DNA from 2 places in the Nonomuraea fuscirosea genome. Region 1 is predicted to be linked to the other one. Evidence: riboswitches for the same ligand, from Rfam matches in the RefSeq annotation. Region 1 holds a riboswitch; the other holds the start of a gene.
What was found. Region 1 has a riboswitch for glycine ahead of gcvP (aminomethyl-transferring glycine dehydrogenase). Riboswitches for the same ligand answer to the same signal wherever they lie in the genome.
Positions count from the first base shown of each region.

Region 1 (15,038 bases):
GCTTGGCCCGTTATCCTGCATAAGGCACGCTGTGTCGAAGGTCACACGACCCGGGGATCCTCCTGTAACAGTCCGAACGGACTATGTCGGAACACGTGACATACATCGCACACTTGCCAGAACAGAACAACCCGAGCCGGCTCCCGACCCTCCAGCACGGGAGCGACCCACGAGATATCGGAGGCACGCCGATGTGCCCGCACGACCCGGCCTGTCCGGATGCCGAGGCGCCTGACCGCGAGGCGGCACGCACCCTGGCCTGCCACCCCGAACAGGGGTGGAGCCTGCTCTGCAACGGCGTCGTCCTGTTCGAGGACACCGGGGAGCTGCTTCCCAGTGGCACCGCCATCGCCCCGCACCGGCCCGCGGTCGGCGCGGCCTGACGCCTCCCGGCGCGGCCCGCACCTGACGCCCGCCGCCAGGCCCTGGGCCCGCGCGCGGCCGCTCACCTCCGGCCGGAGCCACGCCTACGCGTAGCGGACGATCCACTCCGCGACGACCTCGCCCACCCGGGCGGGGTCACGTCTCAGCTCATGCCCCTCCCCCGGCAGCACCACCAGGCGCGCGGCGTCCCCCGCGTCGGGAACGCCGAACGGATCGCGGTCCCCGTTCACCACCAGCACGTCCACGCCGGCGCCGCGCAGCTCGTCGGCCCTCGACCGCTCCGGCTTCCCCGGCGGATGCAGCGGGAAGGCCAGCGCCACCACCGCCGCGGCGCCGACCGCCTTCGCCGTACGGCAGGCCACCCGGGCCCCGTTGCTCCGCCCGCCCTGCACCACCGGCAGCCCCGGCCGGGCCGCCCGCAGCTCGTCCAGGACGACCTCCCACGCCTCGTCCTGCCGCTCGGCCGAACCGGGCGCCCGCGCCCCCGCCACCCGGAACGCCTGCGTCACCCTGGCCACGCTCACCCCGGCCGCCACGGCGGCGTCGCGCACGGCCAGCAGGTCGGGGGCCTCCACCGTCCCGGCGGAGCCGTGGGTCAGCACCAGCAGCAGCCGCGCGTCCGCGACCTCGTCCACCTGGACCAGCGCCGGCCCTCTCGGGGTCATCACCTGCATGGCAGCACGGTACCTGGGGAGGATCGCGCACTAGACCTCAGGGCTGATGACGGCGCGGCGCGGGACGGGAGATGATGTCGTCCATGTCAGACAAACGCCTCAGGGACGACCTGCGGGCCACGCTGGAGGCGCGCCGCGATCTCGGCCCCGACTACGAGCCGGCGCTCATCGACTCGTTCATGGAACGCCTCGACGCCACGATCGCCGCGCGCGTCCGGGCCGAGCTCGACCACCACGGCGTCGCGCCGCGCAAGAAGACCGGCCAGGGGACGCCGCTGGTGCCGATCGCGCTGGGCTCGCTGGGCATCGGGGTTCCGCTCACGGCCATCGCGGGCACCACGGGAGGCGCGTTCGGGCTGCTGGTCGCGTGGGCGGCGATCGTGCTGGTCAACGTGGCGGCCGCGGCGGCGTTCATGCGCCGCCCCTGACCCCTCCGCCGTCAGGCGTCGCGCTGGTAGCGGAGACGGACCTCGGCCGCCAGCGTCTCGTCCTCGTGTTCGAGCCCGTACGTCCACACCCGCCCCGCGTCGTCGTCGCGCCCGCGCAGCGGCAGGGTGCGGGCGAGCAGCTCGATGGCCAGCGCGCCGGTACGCGGGTCGGCGCCGCCCTCGACGCTCTCGGCGAACTCGGCGCAGGCCAGCTCCAGATGCGCGATGCCGAGCTGGACCCGCAGGCCGGGCACCTCGTCCGCGGGGGCGAACTCCAGCGCCTCCAGCAGCACCTCGGCCGCCGGCCCCGGCTCCCCGTGCTCCAGCATCAGCTCGGCCAGCCGCTGCGCCGCGTGCGCGCCCATCTTGTCGTCGCCCGAGGCCACGCCCGCGCGCACGGCGGCGCGCAGCTCGTCGCCGGCCTCCTCCAGGTGGCCCGCATCGACCGCCAGCCGGGCCAGCGCGAGATGGGCCAGCGGCACGTACGCGGCCGTGCCGACCCCGAGGACGGCCTGCCAGGCGGCCCTGGCCTGGTCGGCCCGGCCCTCCCGCTCGAAGCCCTGGGCCAGGTGACAGGCCGCCTGGGCGGCGTATTCGGGGTGCCCGGTGGCCAGGGCGGTCCTGGCGGCGGCCCTGGCCCGCTCGACGTCGCCGCGCTGCTCCAGCACCACGGCCAGGCCCACGGCGGCCTGCGCCCGGTCGGGCTCCTCCGGGTCGGCGGCGAGCCGGCTCAGGATGTCGGCCGCGGCGTCGAGGTCACCCTCCTCGGCCAGGCGGCGGGCGGTGTCGAGGGGCGGTGTCTCCAGCTCTGAGGACGTCAAGAGAGCTCCTTGGGGCGACGGTCGCACCGAAGCCTAACGACTTCTGACGATCATGTCTGCTCACTTGACGCGGAAGGACTGGCACCGGGGTGACAGTCCTCCCACCCCGGCCGGCTCAGTCCTCGTACGCCTCCAGCGGAGGGCAGGAGCACACCAGGTTGCGGTCGCCGTAGGCCTGGTCGATGCGGCGCACCGGCACCCAGTACTTGCCCTCGCGCAGCGACGGCAGCGGGTAGGCGGCCTCGCCGCGCCCGTACGGGTGCGGCCACTCGTCGGCGGTGACGGACTCGGCCGTGTGCGGCGCGTTCCGCAGCGGGTTGTCGGTCCTGTCGTAGTCGCCCGAGGCCACCTTGGCGATCTCGGCCCTGATCGCGGCCATGGCGTCGGCGAACCGGTCGAGCTCCGCGAGGTCCTCGCTCTCGGTCGGCTCGATCATGAGGGTCCCGGCGACGGGGAACGACATGGTCGGGGCGTGGAAGCCGTAGTCGATGAGCCGCTTGGCCACGTCGTCGACGGTGACGCCGGTCTCCTTGGTGATCTGGCGCAGGTCGATGATGCACTCGTGGGCGACCAGGCCGCCGCGGCCGGTGTAGAGCACCGGGTAGTGCGGGGCCAGCCGCCTGGCCAGGTAGTTCGCCGACAGGATGGCCTGCTCGGTGGCCGCGGTGAGGCCGTCGGCGCCCATCATCCTGACGTACGCCCACGAGATCGGCAGGATGCCGGCCGACCCGTACGGGGCCGCCGAGACGGGACCGACCGGGGTGCCGTCGTGCAGCGGGTGGCCGGGCAGGTAGGAGGCCAGGTGGGCGCGGACCGCGACCGGGCCGACGCCGGGGCCGCCGCCGCCGTGCGGGATGCAGAAGGTCTTGTGCAGGTTGAGGTGGGACACGTCGGCCCCGAACTCGCCCGGCTTGGCCAGGCCGACCAGGGCGTTGAGGTTGGCGCCGTCCACGTACACCTGGCCGCCGGCCTCGTGCACCTTGGCGCAGACCTCGGTGATGCTCTCCTCGTACACGCCGTGCGTGGACGGGTACGTCACCATGATCGCCGCCAGCGCGTCACGGTGCTTGCCGATCTTGGCGTCGAGGTCGGCCAGGTCGACGTTGCCGTCGTCGTCGCAGGCCACGACGACGACCCGCATGCCGGCCATGACGGCGCTGGCGGCGTTGGTGCCGTGGGCCGAGGACGGGATGAGGCAGACGTCGCGCTCGCCCTGGCCCTGGTCGCGGTGGTAGGCGCGGATGGCCAGCAGCCCGGCGAACTCGCCCTGCGAGCCGGCGTTCGGCTGGAGGGAGACGGCGTCGTAGCCGGTCACCTCGGCCAGCCAGCCCTCCAGCGTGCCGATCAGCTCGCGGTAGCCCTCGGTCTGCCCGTCGGGCGCGTACGGGTGGATCGCGGCGAACTCGGGCCAGGTGATCGGCTCCATCTCGGTGGTCGCGTTCAGCTTCATCGTGCAGGAGCCGAGCGGGATCATGGAGCGGTCGAGCGCGATGTCCTTGTCCTGCAGCCTGCGCAGGTAGCGCAGCATCGCGGTCTCGGAGCGGTGGGCGTGGAAGACCGGGTGGGTCAGGTACGCGCTCTCGCGCAGGAGCTCGCCCGGCAGCGCGTCCGCGGCGTTCTCCGGGTCCGCCCCGCCCGCCTCGGGCAGCCCGAAGGCGCCCCAGACGGCGGCCACCTCGGCGGCGCCGGTCTTCTCGTCGCAGGCGACGGAGACGTGGTCGTCGTCCACCCGCCAGAGGTTGACGCCCCGCTCGGCGGCGGCGGCCACGACCTCGGCGGCCCGGCCGGGCACGCGGGCCAGCACGGTGTCGAAGAACTCCTGGTGCACGATCTCCACACCGCCCTCGCGCAGCCCGGCGGCCAGCGCGCCGGCGTACCGGTGGACGCGGTGGGCGATGCGGCGCAGGCCCTCGGGGCCGTGGTAGACGGCGTACATGCCGGCGATGACGGCGAGCAGGACCTGGGCGGTGCAGATGTTGCTGGTGGCCTTCTCGCGGCGGATGTGCTGCTCGCGGGTCTGCAGGGCCAGGCGGTAGGCGGGATCGCCGTCGGCGTCCACCGACACGCCCACCAGGCGGCCGGGGAGCTGGCGCTGCAGCCCCTCGCGTACGGACATGTAGGCGGCGTGCGGCCCGCCGAAGCCGAACGGCACTCCGAAGCGCTGGGAGGAGCCGATGGCGATGTCGGCGCCCAGCTCACCGGGAGCGGCGATCAGCGTGAGGGCCAGCAGGTCGGCGGCGGCCACGACCAGCGCGCCGGCCTCGTGGGCGGCGGCGGCCACGGCGCGGAAGTCGCGCAGCCGGCCAGAGGCGCCGGGGTACTGCACGAGCACGCCGAAGCATTCGGGCAGCTCGCCGTCGAGCGGGTGCTCCACCAGCGTGATGCCGAGCGGCTCGGCCCTGGTGGCGAGCACGGCCTTGGTCTGGGGCAGCGCGTCGGCGTCCACCACGAACACGGCGCTCTTGGACTTGCCCGCCCGGCGGGCCAGCGTCATGGCCTCGGCGGCGGCGGTGGCCTCGTCCAGCAGGGACGCGCCGGAGACGGGCAGGCCGGTGAGGTCGGAGACGACGGTCTGGAAGTTCAGCAGCGCCTCCAGGCGCCCCTGCGAGATCTCCGGCTGGTACGGGGTGTAGGCGGTGTACCAGCCCGGGTTCTCCAGCAGGTTGCGGCGGATGACGGCGGGCGTGACGGTGTCGTAGTAGCCCAGGCCGATCATCGAGGTGAGCACGCGGTTGCGCCCGGCCAGGGCGCGCAGCTCGGCGATGGCCTCGGCCTCGCCGATCGCGGCGGGCAGCTTGAGCCGGTCCTTGACCCTGATGGACTCGGGCACGGCCACCGCCACCAGATCCGCCACGGACTCGAAGCCCACGGCTTCGAGCATGCGCTGCTGCTCGGACTCCGACGGGCCGATGTGCCTGGACGAGAACGGCGGAGCTGACAGATCGGTCATGGATGTGCCTCCCGAGGCTGTGGAGACCGGCGCCAGGGCGCGGGCGAGTGCCGGATCTCCCCCTCTGTCAGCGCGGCCGCACGACGTACGTGCTACCGCGACCTGAGAGCTTCACCCCCGGTGGGGCTTGCACCGTCGGTGAGGCGCGCCTGGCGGGAGCGCCTGCTTTCCAGAGTCGCCTCGCCCGAGCGGTACAGGATGCCTGAGAGATTCCGGGGAGGGTTGCTCCTTCGGCGCCCCGGCGCCGTAGCGGCCCGGGGACTCTCCCGCACGGGGTCGTCAGCCTTGCTGTCCCAGATTACTACGCTACGCACCATTAGCCGGTCATCGGCCCGTCGCGTGCGGGTTCCCCCGGGTGGATCGGCGCTCACGCTCTGGGGATCAGCGCTCCCAGGCGGGTGTTCCCGGGGATCGACGTCCCCTGGGTGGTCGCGGGACCGGCGCTTGTGGCGCTCTCCCGGAACCTGGTCTTCTTCTTCGGCATCCCGGCCCTCGTGGAGCCGGGTGCTCTCAGCCGGTGCGGCGGGCGCGTCGCCTGCGGGCCAGCTCGTCAGCGGGATGGTCGGCCGGGACGGTGTCCTCGACCGCCGCGCGTTCCCCCGGCAGCTCCGCGAGGGAGCCCTCGACCTCACGCCAGACCCGGCCGAGCGCGATGCCGAACACGCCCTGGCCGCCCTGGAGCAGGTCGATCACCTCGTCGGCCGAGGTGCACTCGTAGACGCTGACGCCGTCGCTCATGAGCGTGATCTGCGCGAGGTCACCGACCCCGCGGTCACGCAGGTGCTGCACGGCCGTACGGATCTGCTGCAGCGACACTCCGGTGTCGAGCAGCCGCTTGACGACCTTGAGCACCAGGATGTCGCGGAAACTGTAGAGCCGCTGGGAGCCCGAGCCCTGCGCGGCTCTTATCGTGGGCTCCACCAGCCCCGTGCGCGCCCAGTAGTCGAGCTGCCTGTAGGTGATGCCGGCCGCCGCACAGGCCGTCGGCCCGCGGTATCCGATGTCACCCGGCAGCGTCCTGGGTTGCTGATCGAAGAGCAGACCCTGCTCTCCGGCACGCTGCCGCGCGCTCTCGCGCCGTACCGGATCTTCCTGGCCGGCCGTCTTTCCCTCGCCGCTGCTGACCGCCACGCGGACCTCCGGCTTTCTCTCATCCCGTGGCCTGATCTGGGGGTTCGTAAAAGGCGACCACGGGTTTCACTTGCACCGTAGGACCGTGACCATGCGCAGTCAACGATCCGGCTCGGCGCGTCGTGAAGCGTAAATGCACTGAAATACCTACCCCGCCCTGCCGAAGTCTTCGGGAGTGATCGTGTCAAGGAACTCCCTGAACTTCTCCACCTCGTCCTCCTGGTCGTCCGGGATGATGACCCCGGCTTCCTGGACGACCTCCTCGCTGGCGAAGATGCGGGCCCCGGTGCGCAGCGCGAGCGCGATCGAGTCGGACGGCCGCGCGCTCACCTCCACGCCGTTGGAGAAGACCAGGTCGGCGAAGAAGATGCCGTCACGCAGGGCGACGATGTTGACCGCGCGCAGCCCGACGCCGAGCGCGCTCAGCACGTCTCTGAACAGGTCGTGGGTGAGAGGCCGCGGCGGCGGCTCCTCCGCCTGGGCCAGCGCGATGGCGGTGGCCTCGGTCATGCCGATCCAGATCGGAAGAAACCGCTCCCCGTGTGCCTCCTTGAGCAAGACGATCGGCTGATTAGTGGGCATTTCAACGCGAACGCCCACGACCTCCATCTGCAACACGGGCTGCTCCGTATTCCTGACCGGTGACCCGGCACAGCTCTTCGGTCATCACTTCTGCTGACATGGCTTCTTCAATTCAACGTAACACCCAGCGGGCCTCGAATGTGCCCGCGCCTCCCAGCTCGCGACGGTCTCAACGACCGAGGACCGAGCGGACACCCGTGCGCACAAGGGATGCGTGCAGGTCGAGCAGCAGGGCGGTCAATTCCCTGGCCACCTCGTCGGCCTCGCCGATGGCGCCGGGGGCGCGCCGCTTGAGTATCGGGGCGACGGTCTGCTCGACGAGCCCGGCCTCGCGCTCGGCCGCGGCCTTGACCGCCCGCAGGTGGCGGGCGTGCAGGCCGAAGCGGGACAGGGCGCCGACGGCGCGGGCCACCTTGAGCGCCTCCTCGTCGTAGCGCCTGGCCACGGGCACGAGCAGGCCGTAGTCCTCCAGCTCGGCGAGCGTCTCCTCGTCGATCTCGGCGGCCTCGAGCAGCTCGGCCCGGTCGAGCCTGACCTCCTGGGCCTGCCGGACCTCGCGCGGCCGGCCGAAGCTCTCGGCCATCCGGTCCTTGATCACCCGCAGCGGGAGGTAGTGGTCGCGCTGCTCGGTGAGGATGAAGCGCAGCTGCTCGACGTGGAGGTGGGTGAACTTGCGGTAGCCGGAGGGGCTGCGCTCCGGCTCGATCAGCCCCTCGCCCTCCAGAAACCTGATCTTGGAGATGGTGACATCGGGGAACTCGCCCTGCAGGAGCGCGAGCACCTCCCCGATGCTCATGTGCGACCGTGCCGCCTGAGAACTCACGCGACCGCCTCCCGCGGCCGCGGGCGTGCGGAGGCCGTGTCCATGGGTCGCTCGCTCCGCCCGCTCATGCCCCGGCGTTGCCTCGCATCAGGAAGACGAGGCGGAACTTGCCGATCTGCACCTCGTCTCCGGAGTGCAGGGGGACCTCCTCGATGCGTTCCCTGTTGACGTAGGTGCCGTTGAGGCTGCCCACGTCGCGCACGGAGAACTGGCCGCCGCGGTGGCGGTAGAACTCGACGTGGCGGCGGGAGACGGTGATGTCGTCGAGGAAGATGTCGCTCTCCGGATGACGCCCCGTGGTGGTCAGCTCCTTGTCCAGCCGGAACCGGCTGCCCTGGTTGGGGCCCCTGGTGACGGTGAGCAACGCCGTGCCGGGCGGCAGCTGTTCGACCAGCGCCCGCTCGGCCAGGAGCATGTCGCCTGTCTCAGCCTCGTACGCCTCTATTCCCGCGACGGAGATCGTCGACGTGGTGTCCCCGGAGACCTCGGGCCTGGTCAGCGGTGACCCACAGCGGGAACAGAAACGGGCATCCTCGGGGTTGGCGTGCCCGCACTGCGTGCAGTAGACGCTCGGCATCGATCGGCTCGGCCTCCTACCGCGAAGACGCGGCGACGGTGCTCTGGGACGCGCCTCGCTTCGCTATTTCAAGTTTGCGAATGCCGCAACTTACGCTGATCAGCGGCAAAGGTCAAGGCGGGGCGCTGCACGTTGGTTCGGACGCAGACAAAGTTACCGCCGCCCCCGCCCCGTGGTCCATGCCGCCGCGCGTTTCTACATTACGATCTTGCGGCGCTCTCCGCGCACATCATCGGTAAAGCCTTTCCGATCACGTTCCGTGACCGGGCCGGCCCGCCGCCTGTTCGACGATGCGCGCCCAGCGTTCGAGCAGCGCCTGGGCGCCGTCCACGTCGCCGGCCTCCGCCCAGAGGTCGGTGACGGGCTCGGCCGCGGCGGGCAGCACCAGCACCCAGCTCCCGTCGTCGTGCGCCACGCGCACGCCGTCGGTGGTGTCGACGCGGTGGCCGTCGGGCTCGGCCTCGGCCGCCTCCATGACCGAGCGCATGACGGCGCCCTTGGCCGCCCACGGCGTGGGGATCGTCCGCCGCAGCAGCTTCACCTCGGGGATCCGCGCGTCGATCTGGCTGAGCGAGAGCCGGGTGCGGGCCACCAGCCCGAGCAGGCGCATGAACGCGGCCAGCCCGTCGATGGCGGGGCTGAACTCGGGCACCACGAAGCCGCCGCGCCCGTCGGCGGCGAAGATCATGTCGGGGCCGGCGGCGGCGGAGGTCAGGGCGTCGAGCGCGGTGGAGGTCCACTGCACCTGGACGCCGTGGAAGCGGCAGACCTGTTCGGCGACCCTGGTCGTGGTGACCGGCAGCGCCACCTGGCCGCCCCTGCGCTCGGCCGCCACCAGGTCCAGCACGACGAGCAGGGCGCGTTCCTCGTCGATGAGCTGGCCCTGCTCGTCCACCAGGGCGATGCGCTCGCCGACCGGGTCGAAACGCACGCCGAACGCCGCCCGGGAGGAGCCGACCAGCTCGGATAGGCGCTGCAGGTCGCGGCGGCGCCCGGCCAGCGTCTCGGTGGGCGAGACGTCGTCCAGGCGGGCGTTGACGGTGAGCACCTCGACGCCCACCCGGCCGAGCAGCGTCGGCAGCACCAGCGAGGAGGTGCCGCCCGCGCAGTCCACGACCACCTTCATGTCCTTGACGCCGCCCACGCCGACGTGGCGCAGCAGCTCGTGGGTGTAGTCCTCGACGGCCCTGGCCGGATAGGTGAGCTCGGCGATCTCGCCGGGGAAGGCGCGGCGGAACTCCTGGCGGGAGAAGACCCGCTCCAGCTTGCGCTGGGCCGCCGGGGGCAGGTCGGCGCCGCGGTCGTCCATGATGACGATGTCCACGCTCTGCGGGTCGCCCGGGGTGGTGCGCAGCGCGATGCCGCCGCCGGCCGCCTCGCGGGCGGTGTGGAAGCGGGCCACGGGCAGCGGGGCCGCCTCCAGGTCGAGCACGTTGATGGCGCCGGCGGTGAGGGCGCCGATGACGGCGCGCTTGAGCGCGCGGGCGGCCAGCGAGCAGTCGCGGGAGGTGACGACGTGCTCGCCCTTCTTCAGCGTGGTGGCGTACGCGCTGGCCAGGCGGACGCACAGCTCGGCGGTGATCTCGACGTTGACCAGGCCGCTGACGCCTCTGGGGCCGAACAGGTTGCGCCGGCCGCGTGACTCCCAGATGACGCTGGTATTCACGACCGCGCCGGCCTCGATGGTCTTGAACGGGTACACCTTGACGCCGCTGGAGACGTAGGCCTCGGCCTCGATGACGCATTCGTCGCCGACGACCGCGTTCTCCTCGATGCGGGCGCCGGCCATCACGTCGGTGCTCTTGCCGATGACACAGCCGCGCAGGTGGGCGCCGGGGCCGAGGTAGACGTTGTCGTGGACGACCGCGCGGTGCAGGAAGGCGCCCTCGCGGACGACCACGTTGTTGCCCAGTACGGTGTACTCGCGCAGCTCCGCGCCCGCCTCGACCTTGGCGTACGCGCCGATCAGCAGCGGGCCCTTGAGCACGGCGTCGGGGTCGACCGAGGCGGAGTCGGCCACCCAGACGCCGGGGGACAGCTCGAACCCGGCGATGTCGAGCTGGACCCTGCCCGACAGGGCGTCCGCCTGGGCCTTGAGGTAGCTCTCGTGGGTGCCGACGTCCTCCCAGTAGCCGTCGGCCACGTAGCCGTAGATGGGGGCGCCGCGCTCCAGGAGGGCGGGGAAGACGTCCGAGGACCAGTCGACGGGCTCGCCGGGCGCCACGGCGTCGAGGACCTCGGGCTCCATGACGTAGATGCCGGTGTTGACGGTGTCGGAGAAGACCTGGCCCCAGGTGGGCTTCTCCAGGAAGCGCTGGACGCGGCCCTCCTCGTCCACGATGATGATGCCGAATTCGAGAGGGTTCGGAACCCGTTTCAGGCCGATCGTCACTAATGCCTGATTTTCCCGGTGGAATCGCACCATGTTCGATAAATCGATATCCGTCAGGGCGTCGCCGGAGATCACCAGGAATCGGTCGTCGCGCAGTCGGTCGGCGGCGTTCTTGACGCTGCCGGCGGTGCCGAGGGGGAGGTCCTCGGTGGCGTACTGGAGGCTCATGCCGAGCTCGTCACCGTCGCCGAAGTAGTTGCGCACGAGGGCGGCCAGGAACTGCAGCGTCACCACCGTCTCGGTGACGCCGTGCCGCTTGAGCAGGCGCAGCACGTGTTCCATGATCGGGCGGTTGGCCACGGGGAGCAGGGGTTTGGGCTGGTTGGCGGTCATCGGGCGCAGCCTCGTGCCCTCCCCGCCCGCCATGACGACCGCCCTCACCCGATCACCCCTTCTTGGCCTCGGCTACCAGCCGCCGCACCTGTATCCCGTACAGCACCCCCGCCCACCAGTACAGGCCCGTGCCCCAGAGCGCGAAGGCCCACCCGACAATGCGCGCCATCTCGGCATACCACCCAGTGTGGGAGGCGAGGAAGAGCAGAGGGAAGGCGTACATGAGGTTGAACATGGCAGCCTTGCCCAGGAAATGCACTTGAAGTGCCTTGTAACCGTGTTTGCGAAGTACAGGGAAGAAACTCGCGACGAAGAGTTCGCGCGCGAGGATGACGATCACCAGCCACCACGGGATCACGTCGCGCAGCAGCAGGGCGAGGATGGTGGCGAAGACGTAGAGCTTGTCCGCGGCCGGGTCGATGATCCGGCCGAGCCTGCTGATCTGGTTGAACGCGCGGGCGATCTTTCCGTCGAGCCAGTCGGTGAACCCGGCCACCACGAGGATCCCGATGGCCCATCCGTCCGCCTTGGGCCCGAGAACCAGCCAGAGGAACACGGGGACGCCGAGGAGGCGCAGGAAGCTCAGCAGGTTAGGAACCGTCCAGATCCGGTCCTCGGCGGAAGTTTCGCTCACGCAGGAGACCCTACTGCGTGGAACTCCGACACAGCGGCCCCGCTCGTGCCCGGTCTCTCCGGCCTGACCGGCCCCTGGCCACGCGGACGTACCGGTTCCGAGGAGAACCGGTTGGCCGGATGTGGCCAGGTGGTCAGTGCCGGCCGGGGGTCAGGTGCGGAGGAAGGCGTGGGTGCGGCCGACGGTTTCGAAGCCGAGGCGGGTGTAGAAGTGGCGGGGCCAGTCGTCGGCGTCGGCCACCAGGAAGATCAGCTCGGCGTCGGCCACCTCGGCCAGCAGCGCGTTCATCAGGGTGCGCGCGTAGCCCTTGCCTCGGTACGCCTCGGCGGTGAGGACGCTCTCGATCTGGGCGACGCCGCCGTGGACGTACAGGTCGGCCCTGGCGGCGATCTCGCCGTCGGGAGCGCGGACGCCGCGGAAACCGACCGTGTCGGCACCCCGCAGCCGTACCCCCACTCGCCGGGCGAGCGCGTCGATCGTCTCGTCGGACGCCTCGGGCAGCGACTCCCGCCAGTCGCGCCGCGACACCGCCACCACCTCCTCCAGCCCGAGCGCCTCAACCACCGCAAGCCCCACCGGGGAGGCCGCCGGAGAAGCGATCTGGAACGCCTCCTGGGGCGCGGCCCGGGATGCCGGTGCGGGTGGGGTGGTGGGGGCCGGGCCGCGGAAGACCATGACGAGGTTGGTCTCGTGTTCGTAGCCGGCGGCGGCGAAGGCGGGGACGCAGGCGGTGCCGAGCTGGTCGTCGTCGATGCAGACCAGCCGGTGGGCACGCGTCGCGAGGGCCTCGTCGGCCGCGGTCATCAGCGGCTCGGCGGCCCGCTCCAGGGCGTCGCCAGGGGCTGGGCGGGCGGCGAGCCCGTCGTCGCCGGAGGACTCCCGGGCGAGGAGCCCGTCGTCGCCGGGCGCTTCCCGGCCAGTGAGACCGTCGTCGCCGGGGGTCTCGCGGATGATGAGTTTGTTGTCGTCGTATGAGCCGGGGTAGCGGTCGTCCAGGACGGCGAATCCGCCCGGAACCGGTCGCCGTACGGGTGCCTTGCGTTGAGCGAAGGCGTGCAGGAAGGCGATGGCGCGCGCGAGGTCGCCGGTCGCGGTGCCCTGGGTGAGGGCGGGGTCTCCGGTGAGCTCATCCATGCGTTCGCCGTACCGCTCGCAGGAAGTCTTCGATCAGGCCGGAGTCCTTCACGCCCGGCGCGGTCTCCACGCCGCTGGAGACGTCGACCCCCCAGGGGCGCGCGGCCGAGATCGCCTCCTCCACGTTGGCCGGGGCGAGGCCGCCTGCCAGCATCCAGTGCCCGGAGGGGCGGCCGCGGACGGCCGCCCAGTCCCACGGCAGGCCGGAGCCCGCCTGCGGGGCGTCGACGATGAGCAGATCTTCGTCGTAGGCGCCGCAGCGCAGGTCGGCCTGGGCGTCCACGGCCCTGACCAGGCGGGCGCCGAGGTCTTTCAGCGCGGTGAAGTCGCCGTGGGGGTGGTTGCCGTGCAGCTGGACGGCCCGTACGCCGGAGGTCAGCGCGGCGGCTCTGACCGTCTCGGGGTCCTCGCCGCGGAACACGCCGACGGTGAGCACATGATCGGGGACGAGGGCGGCCAGCTCCGCCGCGCGCTCCGGCGAGACGCGGCGGGGGCTGCGGGTCATGACGAACCCGACGGCGTCGGCGCCGGCTCGTACGGCGGTGGCCACGTGCTCGGGCTCGCTCAGTCCGCAGATCTTCACATACACGTCTCCGACTTTAGCGGCGGCGGGCCGCCGCCGGAGACCATGACCAGACCAGTAGGGCGACGATGAGCCCGAACAGGATCGCCCCACGGAGGAGGACGGCCGGCATGGCGATCAGTGGTCCTTCCGCTGGTGTGACGGGTGAAGGACCACATGGTGCGTGTGAGGGCCGCGTCAGGTCGTCCGCCGCCGGGCGCGCGCCGGTCCGCCGCCAGGAGGAGCTGCCGGTCCGCCACCGGACGGACACCGGAGCCGTGACGGCCGCGCCGCCCGGATGCCACAGCACGCCGTAGCGGGCACGGCCGGGGGACGGTGGTCAGGTCGCCGAGCCGCCTCTGGGCTGGCGTACGGGGCGGAAGGCGGCGTCCACCAGGCCGGTGCGGTGGGCGACGACGGCGGCCTGGATGCGGTTGCGCAGGCCCAGCTTGTCCATGGCGGCGGCGATGTGGGTCTTGACCGTGGTGACCCCGACGTGCAGCTCCTCGGCGATCTCGGCGTTGGACAGGCCGGTGCCGACCAGGGCGAGGACCTCCAGCTCGCGCTCGGTCAGCCCGGGCGGCGCGGAAGGGGCGGCGGCCTGCTCCTCGGCGGCCAGGAAGCGCTCGACGACCCGGCGCAGCACGGAGGGCGCGAGCAGCTGCTCACCGGCCGCCGCCCGGCGTACGGCGTCGACCATGCGCTCGGGGTCGTCGTCCTTGACCAGGAAGCCGACCGCGCCGGCGCGCAGGGCCGCGTAGACGTTGCCGTCCTCGGCGAACGTGGTCAGCACCACGACCCTGGTCCCCGGCCGGGCCGCGAGCACCCGTTTGATGGCTTCGAGCCCGTCCACCCTGGGCATGCGCAGGTCCATCAGGATGACGTCGGGCAGGTGGCGCTCGGACAGGCGGACGGCCTCGGCGCCGTCCTCGGCCTCGGCCACCACCTCCATGTCCCCCGTGGCCTGCAGCAGCATGCGCACGCCCGCGCGGACGAGCGCCTGGTCGTCGGCCACCAGCACGCGGATCACGCCGCGTTCCCCTGGGACAGGCGGGTGGGCAGGTGGGCGGCCAGCAGCCAGCCGCCCTCGCCGTCGGGTCCGGCGCTGAGGGTGCCGCCGACGGTGCGCACCCGCTCGCGCATGCCGGCCAGGCCGCGCCCGGAGGAGGGCAGCCGCTCGATCGCCGTCGGCGGCCGGCCGTTGCGGATCTCGACGTCGAGTCCTTCTTCCGCGGGGGACACGGTGACGCGGACCCGGGTGCCGGGGCCTGCGTGTTTGAGCACGTTGGTCAGTCCTTCCTGAACGATGCGGGCCGCGGAGGTGCGGGCGATGAGCGGGGCCTGGTCGGTCGCCGGGTCGAGGTCGAGGTCCACGAGCAGGCCCGCGGCGGCCATGCGCTCGGCGGACTCGCGTACGACGTCGGCGGGATTGGCCAGCAGGTCGGGCTGCCGGTCGGGGTCGCGCAGCAGGTCGAGCAGGTCGCGCAGGTCCTGCAGCACCTGATGGCCGGTCTCGCGGATGTCGTTGAGCGCGTCGGCGACGGGACCGTCGGGCGCGGTGTAGCGGGCGGCGCTGGCCCGCAGCACCATCGCGCCGACGTGGTGGGCCACGA
Region 1 covers NZ_CP109074.1:5,117,213-5,132,250, forward strand. The annotation lists gene OIE67_RS23515 (DUF5999 family protein) at 192-383, shown strand; gene OIE67_RS23520 (alpha/beta hydrolase family protein) at 468-1,058, opposite strand; gene OIE67_RS23525 (hypothetical protein) at 1,142-1,486, shown strand; gene OIE67_RS23530 (tetratricopeptide repeat protein) at 1,498-2,307, opposite strand; gene gcvP (aminomethyl-transferring glycine dehydrogenase) at 2,423-5,257, opposite strand; glycine riboswitch at 5,437-5,536, opposite strand; gene OIE67_RS23540 (MerR family transcriptional regulator) at 5,768-6,388, opposite strand; gene OIE67_RS23545 (bifunctional nuclease family protein) at 6,536-7,006, opposite strand; gene ftsR (transcriptional regulator FtsR) at 7,140-7,766, opposite strand; gene OIE67_RS23555 (FHA domain-containing protein) at 7,858-8,370, opposite strand; gene OIE67_RS23560 (mannose-1-phosphate guanyltransferase) at 8,621-11,143, opposite strand; gene OIE67_RS23565 (CDP-alcohol phosphatidyltransferase family protein) at 11,148-11,729, opposite strand; gene OIE67_RS23570 (GNAT family N-acetyltransferase) at 11,880-12,863, opposite strand; gene OIE67_RS23575 (phosphoribosylanthranilate isomerase) at 12,856-13,452, opposite strand; gene OIE67_RS23580 (response regulator) at 13,766-14,455, opposite strand; gene OIE67_RS23585 (sensor histidine kinase) at 14,452-15,038, opposite strand, start outside.

Region 2 (15,038 bases), 3.1 Mb from region 1:
GGGCCTGCTGCTGTCCCTGTCCACAGCCCTGCTGCCGGCCGCCGCCCACGCAGAGACGCCCGCCCGCACCACCCACGCGCAGACGCCCACCCGCACCACCCACGCGCAGACGCCCACCCGCACCACCCACGCGCAGACGCCCACCCGCACCACCCACGCGCAGACGCCCACCCGCACCACCCACGTGCAGACGCCCGCCTTCATCGCCCACGCGGGGACGGCGGCCACGCTGCCCGGCTCCGCCGCCCGCGCGCGGGCGCTGGCTCATCCGCTCGGCCGGTTCACCGTCAACCACTACAACGGGCTGCGGGTCTCGGCCTCGGGCGTGCGCAACCTCGCCGTCGTGGACCTGGCCGAGTTGCCGACCGTGCAGGCCGAGCCGGACGTGGACGCCGCCTACCCGGCCCGCCGCTGCGCCGCCCTGGCCGCCGCCCAGCGGCTGGAGGTGGCCGGGCGGACGGTGCCGTGGCGGGTGGAGGGCTCCTCCTTCACCTACGCCCCCGGCGAAGGGGGCCTGCGGACCAGCCGCCTGTCCTGCCGGCTCGTCGCCGACGTCCGCGCCTCGGGGGCCGTGACGTTCAGCGACGGATTCGAGCAGGACAGGATCGGCTGGCGCGAGATCACCGCCGTGGGCGACAGGGTGCGCCTGACCGGCTCCTCCGTGCCCGCCCGCAGCATCAGCCAGGAGCTGCGCTCGTACCCCGACGACCTGCTCACGGACCCGCTCGACCAGCGGACGGCCACCTTCACCGTCTTCGGCACGGTCTCCGGCACGGTCTCCGGCACCGTCTCCGGCGTCCCCGGCAACGCCGCTCCCGGCGCGTCCGGCGTCCCCGGCAACGCCGCTCCCGGCGCGTCCGGCGCTCCCGGAGGCGGCGTGCCCGGCGGGATCGAGATCGGCGGGCCGATCGGGGACGCGCTGGCCGCGCTGGACCGGACGTTCACCGGCCTGATCGGCTCGGAGACGCTGACGGTGCCGCTGGGCCTGCTGGCGGTCGCGCTGGCCGTGGTGCTCGGGGCCGGGCACGCGCTCATCCCCGGGCACGGCAAGACGATCATGGCCGCGTACCTGGCGGGCCGGCGCGGACGCCCGCGCGACGCGCTGGTGGTGGGCGCGACAGTGACGGCCACGCACACGGCCGGAGTGCTGGTGGTGGGGCTGCTGCTGACCGTGTTCACGGCGCTGGCCGGGGAGTCGGTGCTGGCCTGGCTGGGGGTGGCCAGCGGCGTGCTGATCGCCGTCATCGGCCTGCGCCTCCTCCAGAACACCCGAAACGGCCACACGTACGGACACGGACACGGACACGGCCACGGCCACGCACACGACCACGACCACGACGGCCATGGCACCCATCAGCACGACCACGACCAGGACGGCCACCACCACCACGACCACGACCACGACCAGCATCGCTCCAAGCGCCGGGGCCTGATCGGGCTCGGGGTGGCGGGCGGTCTGGTTCCCAGCCCTTCCGCCCTGATCGTCCTGCTCGGCGCGATCGCCCTCGGCCGTACCTGGTTCGGCGTCGCGCTGGTCACCGCGTACGGCGTCGGCATGGCCGCCACCCTCACGATCACCGGCCTGCTCCTGGTCAAGCTGGTGGACCGGCTGGAACGACGCGCCTCGGCCGGCCGCCGCCTGGCCGCGAAGCTGTCGGGCCTGGCCCCGATGGGCACGGCCGCCATGGTCGTCCTCCTCGGCGCGGGCCTGGCCCTGCGCTCCGTGGTCGCCCTCTAGCGCGCGCCCGCACCCACCGCCTATAGTCACGTTCATGACTACTCATATCCATGAGTACTACTGATTCGCGATGGCTCTCAGGCATGCGGTGCTGGCGGCGCTGCTCGACGGCGAGTACAGCGGCTACCAGCTCACCAAGATCTTCGACATCGGCGTCTCCAACTTCTGGTACGCCGCCCCCCAGCAGCTCTACGCCGAGCTGACCAAGCTGGAGGCCGGCGGCCTGGTCACGGGCCGGGAGGTGGTCCAGCGGGGCCGCCCCAACAAGCGCGTGTTCAAGGTCACCGAGTCAGGGCTCGCCGAGCTGGCCGCCTACGCCGCCGCTCCGGCCAGACCGCTGGTCCTGCGCGACGACCTGGCCGTCAAGGTGCACGCCGTGGACCTGCTCGACCCCGCGCCGGTGATCGAGCAGCTACGCGACCGCGCGCGGGAGGCCGGCGCCAAGCTGGAGATCTTCGAGCGGATCCTGGCCGGCCTGCGCGGCGACCTGGACGAGGAGACGTTCCTGCGTGAGGGCGAGCACGTGGGCCCGTACCTGTCCGGCCAGGCCGGCTGCCGGCTGGCCCGCGAGACGCGCGACTGGTGCCTGAGCACCGCGCGGACGCTGGAGGAGCGCTCGGAAAGGGCACGCGAGCGCATCGGGAAGGAGACCTCATGACCGCCTACACGCGTTACGTCGCGCTCGGGGACAGCCAGACCGAGGGCCTGGGCGACGGCGACGACGTCAACGGCCACCGCGGCTGGGCCGACCGCCTGGCCGAGCACCTGGCCCGCGCCAACCCCGGGCTGCGTTACGCCAACCTGGCCGTGCGCGGCCGGGTGGCCGCCCAGATCCGCGCCGAGCAGCTGGACGCCGCGCTGGCGCTGCGGCCCGACCTGGTCACGGTCATGGCGGGGATGAACGACATCATCCGCCCCGGCTTCGACGCCGCCGCGGTGGCGGGCGTGGTGGAGGAGATGTTCGCCGCCCTGACCGGGGCGGGCGCGCACGTGGTCAGCGTGACGTTCCCCGACATCGCGAAGATCGCCCCCATGGCCCGGCCGCTGCGGCCCCGGGTGCTCGACCTCAACGACCGCATCCGCGCCGCCGCCGCCCGGCACGGGGTCGCGCTGGTGGACACGTTCGCGATGGAGTTCGTCACGGACGCGCGGATGTGGAGCGTCGACCGCCTGCACGCGAGCCCGGCCGGGCACGCCCGCATCGCCGCCGCCATGGCGCACGCGCTGGGGCTGGCCGGCAGCGACGACTCGTGGATGCTGCCCTTCCCGCCCCTGCCTCCGGCGGCGAGGTGGCGGGTGGCGGCGGGTGAGGTGCGGTGGTTCGCCACGTTCGCGGGGCCGTGGATGGCCCGCCGCCTGCGCGGCCGCTCCTCGGGCGACGGCCGCACGGCCAAACGCCCGGACCTCACCCCGTGGGTGCAGCCGATCTCCGGCACGTCGCTGTGAGGCCCTGAGGCACGCCGGGACAGCTGTCAGGTGTGCCGGCGCCCGCGCCGGGTGGACGGCAGGTCGTGCCGCCCGGAGAGGAACTCCTGGAACGCGATCTTCGCCTTGATCACCGGCCGCCGTAACCGCTCCTCCCGGCGCACCGCCCTGGCCACCTTGCGCGGCGAGCCCTTGGCGAAGAACCAGTGGGCCCACGGCGAGCCGGGCCGCGCCAGCCGGATCGCGCCGACCAGCAGCATGGGCGGCACGAAGAGCCCCGCCATGCCGGTCCAGATCTTGCCCTTGAGCAGCGTGACGACGGCGAGCGCCAGGTTGGCCACGATCAGCATGGCCGGGTTGACCGGGGTGCCGTAGTTCCAGGTGAGCGGGCGCAGGCCGATGAGGAGCAGGCCGGTGACGGCGACCGCGATGAAGACGGCGTCCACCGAGGTGCGGCCCTCCTCCTCCCAGTAGACGTCGTGCAGGTGCAGGATCAGCGCGAACTCGTCCAGCACCAGCGCCGAGCCGACGCCGAACACGGAGGCCGCGGCGGCGGTGCCGATCTGCGAGCCGGGCGAGACGATGAGGGCGACGCCGCCGATCAGCATCAGCACCACGCCGAAGACCACGTGGTGGATGTGCATCTCGCCCACGTTGACGTTGCGGAACCAGCCGATCTTCGCCCTGATCAGGCGCACGTTGATGCGGGTGGCGATGAAGGCGACGATGAGCATGACGAAGTAGCAGAACAGCGGCAGCCGTCCTGTGGAGATGATGCTCTGCTGAAACCAGTTCTGCATGGCCCTTGCGTTCGATGGTACGAGCCGCGAGCCCCTTCCCGGCCCCATTGTCCCGATCATGGCCGGTCAGGATAGGAATGCCCGCAGCAGCGCGGCCGTCCCCTCCAGGTGCTCGGTGACGGCTCGCCTGGCCGCGTCGGGGTCGGCGGCCAGGATGGCGTCCACGATGGCCTGGTGCTGGACGGCGGCGTGGTCGAGGTTGACCTGGAGCATCGGGATGGCGTTCAGCAGGTCGCTGATCCTGGAGCGGGCGTCGGCGCACGTGGTGGCGAGCAGGGCCGAGCCGGTGAGCTCCGCGATGGACAGGTGGAAGGCGGTGTCGAGGCGGCGGTAGTCGTCCAGCCCGGCCCGGTTGAGCTCGGCGAGCCGGTGGACGAGGACGGCCTTCCTGTCCTCGGTGAGGTCGCAGGTGGCCAGGATCTGCGCGGCCCCGCAGTCCACCGCCAGCCGGAAGGTGAGCGCGTCCGACAGTTCGTCCTGGCCCATCCTCCTGACGGCCTGGCGCAGGTCGCCGGCGTCGGGCTTGGGCGGGACGTAGGTGACGAACGCGCCGCCGTAGCGGCCCCGCCGTACGTCGAGATAACCCGCGTCGGACAGGGCGCGGATCGCCTCGCGCAGCGTCACCCTGCTGATGCCGAGCCGCGCGGACAGCTCGCGCTCGGCCGGAAGTTTGTCGCCCGGCGCGACCACGCCGAGTTTGATCGCCTGGAGCAGCCGTTCCACGGTCTCCTCGAAGGCGTTGCCGGCCCTGACCGGCCGCAACACCGTCATCAAACGCGCCGACTCGTCCAACGTGTCCTCAGGTCTTGACAAGCGATCGTGGCATGCACATCAATGGTCTGAGACTAGCCCAATCAACGGGTAAGCGCGTCAGGCCAGATCGGAGCGACGTAGCGTGAGCGGACGAGCGAGCACCGGGTTCCTTTCCGTCGCCGAGCTGCGTGACGAGGTGGCGCTCGGGCGGATCGACACCGTGCTCCTCGCGATCGCCGACATGCAGGGCAGGTTGCAGGGCAAGCGGCTGTCGGCGCGGTACTTTCTCGAAGAGGTGCTGCAGCACGGCTCCGAGGGCTGCAACTACCTGCTCGCCGTCGACGTGGACATGAACACCGTCCAGGGCTACACGATGTCGTCCTGGGACCGGGGCTACGGCGACTTCGTGATGAAGCCCGACCTCGCCACGCTGCGCCGGGTGCCGTGGCACGAGGGGACCGCGATGCTGATGGCCGACCTGACCTGGGAGGACGGCGGCGAGGTGACCGCCTCGCCGCGCCAGATCCTGCGCCGGCAGCTCGCCCGCCTGGCCGACCGGGGGCTGGCCGCGTACGTGGGCACCGAGCTGGAGTTCGTCGTCTACGACGACAGCTACGAGGACGCCTGGCGGCGGGGCTACCGGGACCTGTCGCCCGCCAACCTCTACAACGTGGACTACTCGCTGCTCGGCACGGCCCGCGTCGAGCCGCTGCTGCGCCGGATCAGGCGCGACATGGAGGGCGCGGGCCTGTACGTCGAGTCCGCCAAGGGCGAGTGCAACCTGGGCCAGCACGAGATCGCCTTCCGCTACGCCGAGGCCCTCACCACCTGCGACAACCACGCCATATACAAGAACGGCGCCAAGGAGATCGCCGCCCAGGAGGGCCGGTCGATCACCTTCATGGCCAAGCCGAACCAGCGTGAGGGCAACTCCTGCCACGTGCACATCTCCCTCCGCGGCGAGGACGGGGAGCTCGTCATGGCGGGCGAGGGACCGTACGGGCTCTCGCCGCTCGGCGCCCGCTTCATCGCCGGGCAACTGGCGTGCATGCGGGAGCTGACCCTCTTGTACGCCCCCAACGTCAACTCCTACAAGCGTTTCGTCCCCGGCAGCTTCGCCCCCACGGCGGTCAAGTGGGGTGTGGACAACCGCACCTGCTCGCTCAGGCTCGTCGGCCACGGCCCGTCCCTGCGGGTGGAGAACCGGGTGCCGGGCGGCGACGTGAACCCGTACCTGGCGGTGGCGGCGCTGGTCGCGGCCGGCCTGCACGGCATCGACGCGGAGCTGCCGCTGGAGGACCCGTGCGCGGGCAACGCCTACACCAGCGGCGCCGAGACCGTGCCGCACACGCTGCGCGACGCGCTGGCCCTGTTCGAGGGGTCGAAGCTGGCCAAGGAGGCGTTCGGGGAGGACGTGGTCGACCACTACGCGAACAACGCGCGGGTGGAGCTGGCCGCGTACGACGCGGCGGTCACGGACTGGGAGCTGTTCCGTGGTTTCGAACGGATGTGAGGGGGACGCATGAAGATCGTTAATCCGGCCACCGAGGACGTCCTGGCCGACGTCGAACTCTTCGACGCGGCCGAGGTCGACCGGGCCGTGGAGCGTGCCAGGAAGGCGTACGCGACGTGGCGCGAGGTGGCCCCCGGCGACCGGGCGCGGCTGCTGCGCCGCTTCGCCGACCTGGTGGACGCGCACGGCGCCGAGCTGGCGGAGCTGGAGCTGGCCAACGCCGGCCACACCGCCGCCAACGCCCGCTGGGAGGCCGGCAACGTCCGCGACGTGCTGCACTTCTACGCCGGGGCGCCGGAGCGCGACCACGGCAGGCAGATCCCGGTGCCCGGCGGGGTGAACCTGACGTTCCAGGAGCCGCTGGGCGTCGTCGGGATCATCGTGCCGTGGAACTTCCCGATGGTGATCATGACGTGGGGCATGGCCCCCGCGCTGGCGGCCGGCAACACCGTGATCGTCAAGCCGGCCGAGTGGACTCCGCTGACCGCGCTGAGGCTGGCCGAGCTGGCCCTGGCGGCGGGCCTCCCCGAGGGGGTGCTCCAGGTGCTGCCTGGGGCAGGGGAGGTCGCGGGGGCCCGCCTGGTCGAGCATCCGGACGTGGCGAAGATCGTGTTCACGGGTTCGACCGAGGTGGGCAAGGAGATCGCGGCCACGGCGGCGCGCCAGGTCAAGCGGGTCACGCTGGAGCTGGGCGGCAAGTCGGCCAACATCGTCTTCGCCGACGCCGACCTGGTCAAGGCCGCGCGCACCGCTCCCTACGCCGTCTTCGACAACGCGGGCCAGGACTGCTGCGCCCGGTCGCGCATCCTCGTCCAGTCCTCCGTGTACGACGAGTTCATGGCCCTGCTCGCCCCGGCCGTCCAGGGCGTCAAGGTCGGCGACCCGCGCGACGAGAGCACCGAGATGGGCCCGCTGATCAGCGCCGAGCACCTCGACCGCGTCCGCGGCTTCGTCGACGGCACCCCCTGGCTGCAGGGCTCCTGCCCGCAGGGCAAGGGTTACTGGTTCCCGCCGACGGTACTGACCCCCGAGCTCACCGACCGCGCGTTCACCGAGGAGATCTTCGGCCCGGTCGTGTCGGTGGCCAGGTTCGAGGACGAGGCGCAGGCCGTGCGGATCGCCAACGACACCCCCTACGGCCTGAGCGGCTCGATCTGGACCCGCGACGTCGGCCGGGCGCTGCGCGTGGCCAGGGCGGTCGAGTCGGGCGCGCTGTCGGTCAACTCCCACTCCTCCGTCCGCTACTGGACCCCGTTCGGCGGCTTCAAGCAGTCCGGCCTCGGCAGGGAGCTCGGACCGGACGCGCTGGCCGCGTTCACCGAGACCAAGAACGTCTTCATCTCATCGGAGTGACACACATGCAGCGGTTGCAGGATCGGGTGGCGGTCATCACCGGCGCGGGCGGCGGCATCGGGCTGGCCACGGCCCGCCGCTTCGCCGCCGAGGGCGCCAAGGTGGTCTGCGCGGACATCGACGAGGAGGCGGGGGTCAAGGCCGCGGCCGAGGTCGGCGGCCTGTTCGTACGGGCCGACGTGACCAGCGAGGACGACGTCGTACGGATGTTCGCCACGGCGCACGACACCTACGGCAGCGTGGACATCGCCTTCAACAACGCCGGCATCTCGCCGCCCGACGACGACTCGATCCTGGAGACCGGCATCGACGCCTGGCGTCGCGTCCAGGAGGTCAACCTGACCAGCGTCTACCTGTGCTGCAAGCACGCGATCCCGTACATGCGCCGCCAGGGCAAGGGCTCGATCATCAACACCGCGTCCTTCGTGGCGGTGATGGGCTCGGCCACCTCGCAGATCTCCTACACCGCCTCCAAGGGCGGGGTGCTGGCGATGTCGCGGGAGCTGGGCGTGCAGTTCGCCAGGGAGGGCATCAGGGTCAACGCCCTGTGTCCGGGCCCGGTGAACACGCCGCTGCTGCAGGAGCTGTTCGCCAAGGATCCGGAACGGGCGCGGCGGCGGCTGGTGCACGTGCCCGTCGGCCGCTTCGCCGAGGCGTCGGAGATCGCGGCCGCGGTGGCGTTCCTGGCCAGCGACGACGCCTCGTTCATCACGGGCAGCGAGTTCCTGGTGGACGGCGGCATCTCCGGCGCCTACGTCACACCGCTCTAAGGGGGTCCCATGGTGCGTCGTCCCGTCATCGGCATCACCAGTTACGTCGAGCCGGCCTCGTTCACGGTGTGGCAGGACACGACGGCGGCGTTGCTGCCGTACGCGTACGTGGAGCAGGTCGTGCGGGCCGGCGGCCAGCCGGTCGTGCTGCCTCCGGCCGGCGAGCCCGCCTCCGTCGTGCGCGGCCTGGACGGGCTGATCCTGGCCGGGGGCGGCGACATCGACCCGGCCAGGTACGGCGCCGCCCCGCACGAGCGGCTCGGCTACGTCAGGGAGTTCCGCGACGAGGCGGAGTTCTCCCTGCTCGCCGCGGCCCTGGACGCCGGGCTGCCGTACCTGGGCATCTGCCGCGGCCTCCAGGTGCTCAACGTGGCCCTGGGCGGCACCCTGCACCAGCACCTGCCCGACGTGGTCGGGCACACCGGCCACTGCCCCGCCCCCGGTCGCTTCGGCGACCTGCCGGTGAGCGTCGTGCCCGGCAGCCGGCTGGCCAAGGCGCTGGGCGAGGAGCCGGTGGCGGTCCCGCACTACCACCACCAGGCCGTCGACCGCCTCGCTCCCGGCCTGGCGGTCACGGCCACCAGCGCCGACGGGACGATCGAGGCCGTGGAACTCGACGCGGCCTTCGTGCTGGCCGTGCAGTGGCACGCGGAGATGGCGGAGGGGCACGCGTTGTTCGACGCACTGGTGTCCGCCTGCTGAGACGCACCCGCCGGCGACCGGTCACGACTCCCCTGGACGCGACAACGACCCCCGGACGGCACTAGGCTGGCGGGCATCACCGACCAATCGTGCGGGAGAGCACCCTGACAGCCGGTCAGGGTCCCTGAAGGAGCAAGCCCTCCCCGCAAACCTCTCAAGGCAAAGGACCGCACGGCTAAGGGTGACCTCTGGAAAGCAGGCCTGCGGGCCTCGCCGAAGGTGAAAGTCCGGCAAAAGTCGGGCGAAGCTCTCAGGCATCGATGACAGAGGGGGAGGATCCTGGCATCCAACCCTGTCCTGAGGTGCGACTCATGTCCCGACCGACACCGCTACGAGACGTTCACGAGAGCCTCGGCGCCACGCTGACCGACTTCGCGGGCTGGCTCATGCCGCTCCGGTACGGCAGTGAGTCCGCGGAGCACAAGGCCGTGCGCGAGGCGGCCGGGCTGTTCGACCTGTCCCACATGGGGGAGATCTTCCTGACCGGGCCGCAGGCCGGCCAGGCCCTGGACCACGCGCTGGTCGGGCATCTGTCGGCGCTGACGCCCGGGCGGGCGCGCTACACCATGATCGTGGACGAGCGCGGCGGGGTGCTCGACGACCTCATCGTCTACCGGCTCGGGGACGAGGAGTTCATGGTCGTGGCCAACGCCTCGAACTACGAAAAAGTCGGAAATGAGCTGAAAATTCGCTCTAAGGCGTTCGATGTGGTCGTCGAGGACCGGTCGGACCAGTACGCGCTGATCGCCGTCCAGGGGCCCCGCTCGCAGGAGATCCTGGCCACGCTCACCGACGCCGACCTCGCCGGGCTCAAGTACTACGCCGGGCTGCCCGGCGTGGTGGACGGCCGTCAGGCCCTCATCGCCCGTACCGGATACACCGGCGAGGACGGGTTCGAGCTGTTCGTCGCCAACGACGACGCGGTGCCGCTGTGGCACGCCCTCACGGCGGCAGGCGAGCCGTACGGGCTCAAGCCCGCGGGCCTGTCCAGCCGCGACACGCTCAGGCTCGAAGCCGGCATGCCCCTGTACGGCAACGAGCTGCACGCCGAGCTCACCCCGTTCGACGCGGGGCTGGGCAGGGTGGTGAAATTCGACAAGCCCGGCGACTTCGTCGGCAGGTCGGCACTCGAGGCGGTCAAGGACGACACGCCGCGACGCCGGCTCGTCGGCCTGGTCGCGCGGGGCCGCCGGGTGCCGCGCCACGGTTACCCGGTCACCAAGGACGGCGCCGTCGTCGGCGTGGTCACCAGCGGCGCGCCTTCCCAGACCCTGGGAAAGCCGATCGCGATGGCCTACGTGGACACCGGCGCCGAAACAGGCCTGGCCGTGGACATCCGGGGCAGCCATGAACCTATGGACGTGGTCGAGCTGCCCTTCTACAGGAGGAACAAGTGAGCAACATCCCTGACGACCTCAGCTACACCAAGGAGCACGAGTGGGTGGCCGGCCTCGAAGACGGCCTCACCGTGACCGTCGGCGTCACGGCCTTCGCCGCCGAGGCCCTTGGTGACGTCGTCTACGTGCAGCTCCCCGACATCGGCTCGACCGTCGAGCGGGGCGACTCCGTCGGCGAGGTGGAGTCGACCAAGTCCGTCAACGAGATCTACGCGCCGGTCGGCGGCGAGATCGTGGAGGTCAACCAGGCCGTCGTGGACGACCCCAGCCTGGTCAACAGCGACTCCTACGGCGAGGGCTGGATGTTCAAGGTGCGCGTGGAAGGCGACGCCGAGGACCTGCTCACGCCCGAGGAGTACACGGCGCTCACCAAGGGCAGCGAGTCCTGACCCACCGCCGGGGCCCGCACGGACGGGCCCCGGCCCCTAAGAAGGGCGCACATCAATGGCGATCAGCGTCTTCGACCTGTTCAAGATCGGTATCGGACCGTCCAGCTCCCACACCGGCGGCCCGATGGCCGCCGCGCACAAATTCGCCCGCGGCCTGCACGAGGACGGCCTGCTCGACCGGGTGGCCCGGGTCGAGGCCATCCTGTACGGCTCGCTCGGCCTGACCGGCAAGGGCCACGGCAGCGACAAGGCGGTCCTGCTCGGCCTGTCCGGCGAGAAGCCCGAACTGGTCGACGTGGACAGCGTCGAGACCCGCGTCGCCGCGATGCGCGAGTCGGGCACGCTCCAGCTCTACGGCACGCACGAGATCCCGTTCGTCGTCGGCGAGCACCTCGTCTTCGAACGCAAGATCTCGCTGCCCGAACATCCCAACGGCATGCGCTTCACCGCCTACGCCGCCTCCGGCGAGCCGATCAGGGAGAAGGTCTACTTCTCGGTCGGCGGCGGCTTCGTGGTGGACGAGCAGGCCACCGGCGCCGACCGCATCAAGCCCGACGACACGGTGCTGCCGTTCCCGTTCACCACCGGCGAGGAGCTGCTCAAGCACTGCTCCAACACGGGACTGTCGATCTCGGCCCTCATGCTGGAGAACGAGCAGGCGTTCGGCCGGACCGAGGAGCAGATCAGGGAGGGCCTGCTCAACCTGTGGCGGGTGATGTCGGAGTGCGTGCGCCGCGGCATCTCCAAGGAGGGCGTCCTGCCCGGCGGCCTGAAGGTCAAGCGCCGCGCCAACCAGCTCCACCGCCGCCTGCAGTCGGAGCCGGCCGAGAAGGACCCGCTCCAGGCCATGGACTGGGTGACGCTCTTCGCCCTCGCGGTCAACGAGGAGAACGCCGCCGGCGGCCGCATCGTCACCGCCCCCACCAACGGCGCGGCCGGCATCATCCCCGCCGTCCTGACCTACTACACCCGCTTCGTCCCCCACGCCGACGACGAGGGCGTGGTCCGCTTCCTGCTGACCGCCGGCGCCATCGGCGTGCTGTTCAAGGAGAACGCCTCCATCTCCGGCGCGGAGGTGGGCTGCCAGGGCGAGGTGGGTTCGGCCTGCTCCATGGCCTCCGCCGGCCTCACCGAGGTGCTCGGCGGCACCCCCGAGCAGGTGGAGAACGCCGCCGAGATCGGCATCGAGCACAACCTGGGCCTGACCTGCGACCCGATCGGCGGCCTGGTCCAGATCCCGTGCATCGAGCGCAACGCGGTCGCCTCCAACAAGGCCATCACCGCCGCCAGGATCGCCCTGCGCGGCGACGGACGGCACTACGTGGCGCTCGACAAGGCCATCAAGACGATGCGCATCACCGGACAGGACATGCTGGACAAGTACAAGGAGACCTCACGCGGCGGCCTGGCCGTCAACGTGATCGAGTGCTGACCGGGCGGCGGACGTGCAGCCGGACGACGGCGGGGGTCTCGTCATCGCGGACCTCCCGCCGGATCCGCCCGACGATGTCGCCGTCCAGCTTGCCCACCACCGCGCCTACGTCGGCCGCCGCCGGGCAGGTCAGCGCGATGCGCAGCCCGTCATCGGCCACCCTGACCCCCGCCCGGCCCAGCCCCTCCACGCCCTTGAGCCCCACGAACAGCATGGCCGTGCCCGTGCCGTTCGGCGTGCCCCTGCGGCCCCAGCCCAGGCAGAGCAGCAGCCAGCGCAGCGAGACCAGGGCCAGCAGCATCAGGCCCAGGGCCAGGAACCACAGCGGCCACGGCTCCTCCGCCAGCGTCCGGTACGCCGGCGCGGGCAGCACCCTGGCGCCCGGCGGCAGGCCGAGGAAACGGTCCTCGCCGCGCAGCCACGCGTAGATCCCGAGGCCCAGCAGCGTCGCCCCGACGACGGCCAGACCGACCCGATTCCCGGTGTACCGCCGCATCACACGCCCTTCCCGCTGTCCCGGCAGATGGCACGATCCCGCATCACACGGGCCCTCCCGCGGTAGCGGCGCATCACACGGCCTTCCTGCGCAGGCGTACCACGACCTCGCCGGTGCCGAGCGTGCCCACGCCCGCCAGGCGGTCCCCCACCGCGGTCCCGACCTGCCGCAACATCTGGCCCGTGCTCTCCGCATCGGTCATGACCGTCACCTCGATGGTGCGCCGGCGCAACCGCACCCGGGCCTTGTCCACCCCCGCCACCTGCTGAGCGGCGGCGCGCAGCGTACGGCGCAGTCCCGAGCGGGTGATCCCGATGACGATCAGCGGGTCGGACGTCTCCACCGGCACCGTCCTGGACCGGCCCGGCACGACCGCGAGCAGCAGCATCAGCACGCCCGCCCCCGACATGACCAGGGACGGCGTGGCGAGGTCCGGCCACGTGCTCTTCGTGGCGAGATCGACCGCCTCGTTCACCGGCACCCAGCCGAGCGGCGCGCCGAGCAGCCCCGAGACCACCTCGGCCGCGGTCGTCCCCAGCCCGGCGGCCAGCGTCAGCGCGACCGCGGCCCCCGGAACGGTACGCGCCGGCCGCAACGCCCTGTTCGCCCGGCGCAGCCCGGTGTGCCGCGGGGTGACGGCGGCACCGGGCAGTATCTGCTGAAGCGTGGTCATCACAACGACAGACGTACATGGATCCCGCATGACCTGAACCGCGCCCTCGCCGCCCATTTGCCCGATCATTACGGGGACGACGATCAACACGAACAAGCCTCATATTCATTTGCCCGATATGTCGTTACGCTGCTGGTATGGATGACCGCCAGCGCTACGACCGCGCCACAGCGGGCCTGGAAGCGCCGTTCGCGATCCTCGACCTGGCGGCCATGCGAGCCAACGCCGCCGACCTCGTCCGCCGCGCCGCCGGCAAGCCCATCAGGGTCGCCAGCAAATCCATCCGCAGCCGGCCCCTCCTCGAACGCGTCCTGGCCATGGACGGCTTCCAGGGCATCATGGCCTTCACCCTGCCCGAGGCGCTCTGGCTGGCCGGCCACGGCTTCACCGACATCCTCGTCGCCTACCCCACCGCCGATCGGCACGCCCTCGCCGCCCTGGCCGCCGACCCGGACACCGCCCGGCGGATCACCGTCACCATCGACTCGGCCGCCCACCTCGACTTCATCGACGCCGCCGTGTCGCACGTCCACCAGCGCGCCGAGATCAGAACCTGCCTCGACATCGACGCCGCCTACCTCGCCCTCGGCGGCCGGTTCAGGGCGGGCGCGCTCCGCTCCCCCGTCCGCGAGCCCGACCAGGCCGCCGACCTGGCCGCCGGCATCGCCAAACGCCCCGGGTTCCGGCTGGCCGGGGTCATGGCCTACGAGTCACAGATCGCCGGCCTCGGCGACGACCCGCCCGGCAACGCCGCCTACACCCGCCTCATCCGGCTCATGCAGGCCCGCTCCGCCAGAGAGCTCATCCTGCGGCGCGGCCGCGTCGTGAACGCCGTACGCCAGTACACCGACCTCGAATTCGTCAACGGCGGCGGCACCGGCTCCGTGGAGCGCACCGTACGCGAGAAGGCCATCACCGAGGTGGCGGCCGGCTCGGGGCTCTTCCACCCCAGGCTGTTCGACTTCTACCGCCGCTTCACCGGCCGCCCCGCCGCCCTCTTCGCCCTGCCCGTGGTCCGCCGCCCCGACATGGAGACGGTGACCGTGCTCGGCGGCGGCTACCCCGCCTCCGGCTCGGCCGGACCCAGCCGCCTGCCCCAGCCGTACCTGCCCGCCGGACTGCGCTACGCGCCCGACGAGGGCGCGGGCGAGGTGCAGACCCCGCTCATCGGCCAGGCCGCCGCGGAGCTGCGGATCGGGGACCGGGTGTGGTTCAGGCACGCCAAGGCGGGCGAGATGTGCGAACGCTTCGACGCGCTCCACCTCGTCGACGGCGACACCCTGGTCGAAACGGTGCCTACCTACCGGGGCGAGGGCCAGACCTTCCTCTGACCCCCGGCACACACGCGCCTGTCAGCGGCGATTGCGCCTGCGCCGCCACAGCATGATGGCCGCCCCCACGACCAGCACCGCGCCCACCCCGATCAGCACAGGACCCATGTCGGGCCGCTCGTCCTCCCAGAGCCGATCCGGCTCCTCACCGTCGTACGGCACCGGCCGCGGCGTGACCCCCAGCGCGTCACCCACGGACGCCACGAAGTTCCCCGCCCTGCTCTTGACGTCCGCCACCGTACGCTCGGCGACCCGCTTGGGGCTCA
Region 2 covers NZ_CP109074.1:8,240,586-8,255,623, forward strand. The annotation lists gene OIE67_RS37380 (High-affinity nickel-transporter) at 1-1,738, shown strand, start outside; gene OIE67_RS37385 (PadR family transcriptional regulator) at 1,809-2,396, shown strand; gene OIE67_RS37390 (SGNH/GDSL hydrolase family protein) at 2,393-3,184, shown strand; gene OIE67_RS37395 (hypothetical protein) at 3,211-3,963, opposite strand; gene OIE67_RS37400 (FadR/GntR family transcriptional regulator) at 4,030-4,734, opposite strand; gene OIE67_RS37405 (glutamine synthetase family protein) at 4,859-6,229, shown strand; gene OIE67_RS37410 (aldehyde dehydrogenase family protein) at 6,239-7,582, shown strand; gene OIE67_RS37415 (3-oxoacyl-ACP reductase) at 7,588-8,352, shown strand; gene OIE67_RS37420 (gamma-glutamyl-gamma-aminobutyrate hydrolase family protein) at 8,362-9,054, shown strand; glycine riboswitch at 9,137-9,234, shown strand; gene gcvT (glycine cleavage system aminomethyltransferase GcvT) at 9,366-10,451, shown strand; gene gcvH (glycine cleavage system protein GcvH) at 10,448-10,840, shown strand; gene OIE67_RS37435 (L-serine ammonia-lyase) at 10,896-12,272, shown strand; gene OIE67_RS37440 (hypothetical protein) at 12,253-12,768, opposite strand; gene OIE67_RS37445 (DUF6286 domain-containing protein) at 12,842-13,441, opposite strand; gene OIE67_RS37450 (amino acid deaminase/aldolase) at 13,579-14,772, shown strand; gene OIE67_RS37455 (DUF3618 domain-containing protein) at 14,794-15,038, opposite strand, start outside.
Region 2: it holds a riboswitch for glycine, as region 1 does, so the genes downstream of both, gcvT (glycine cleavage system aminomethyltransferase GcvT) here and gcvP (aminomethyl-transferring glycine dehydrogenase) in region 1, are expected to answer to the same signal.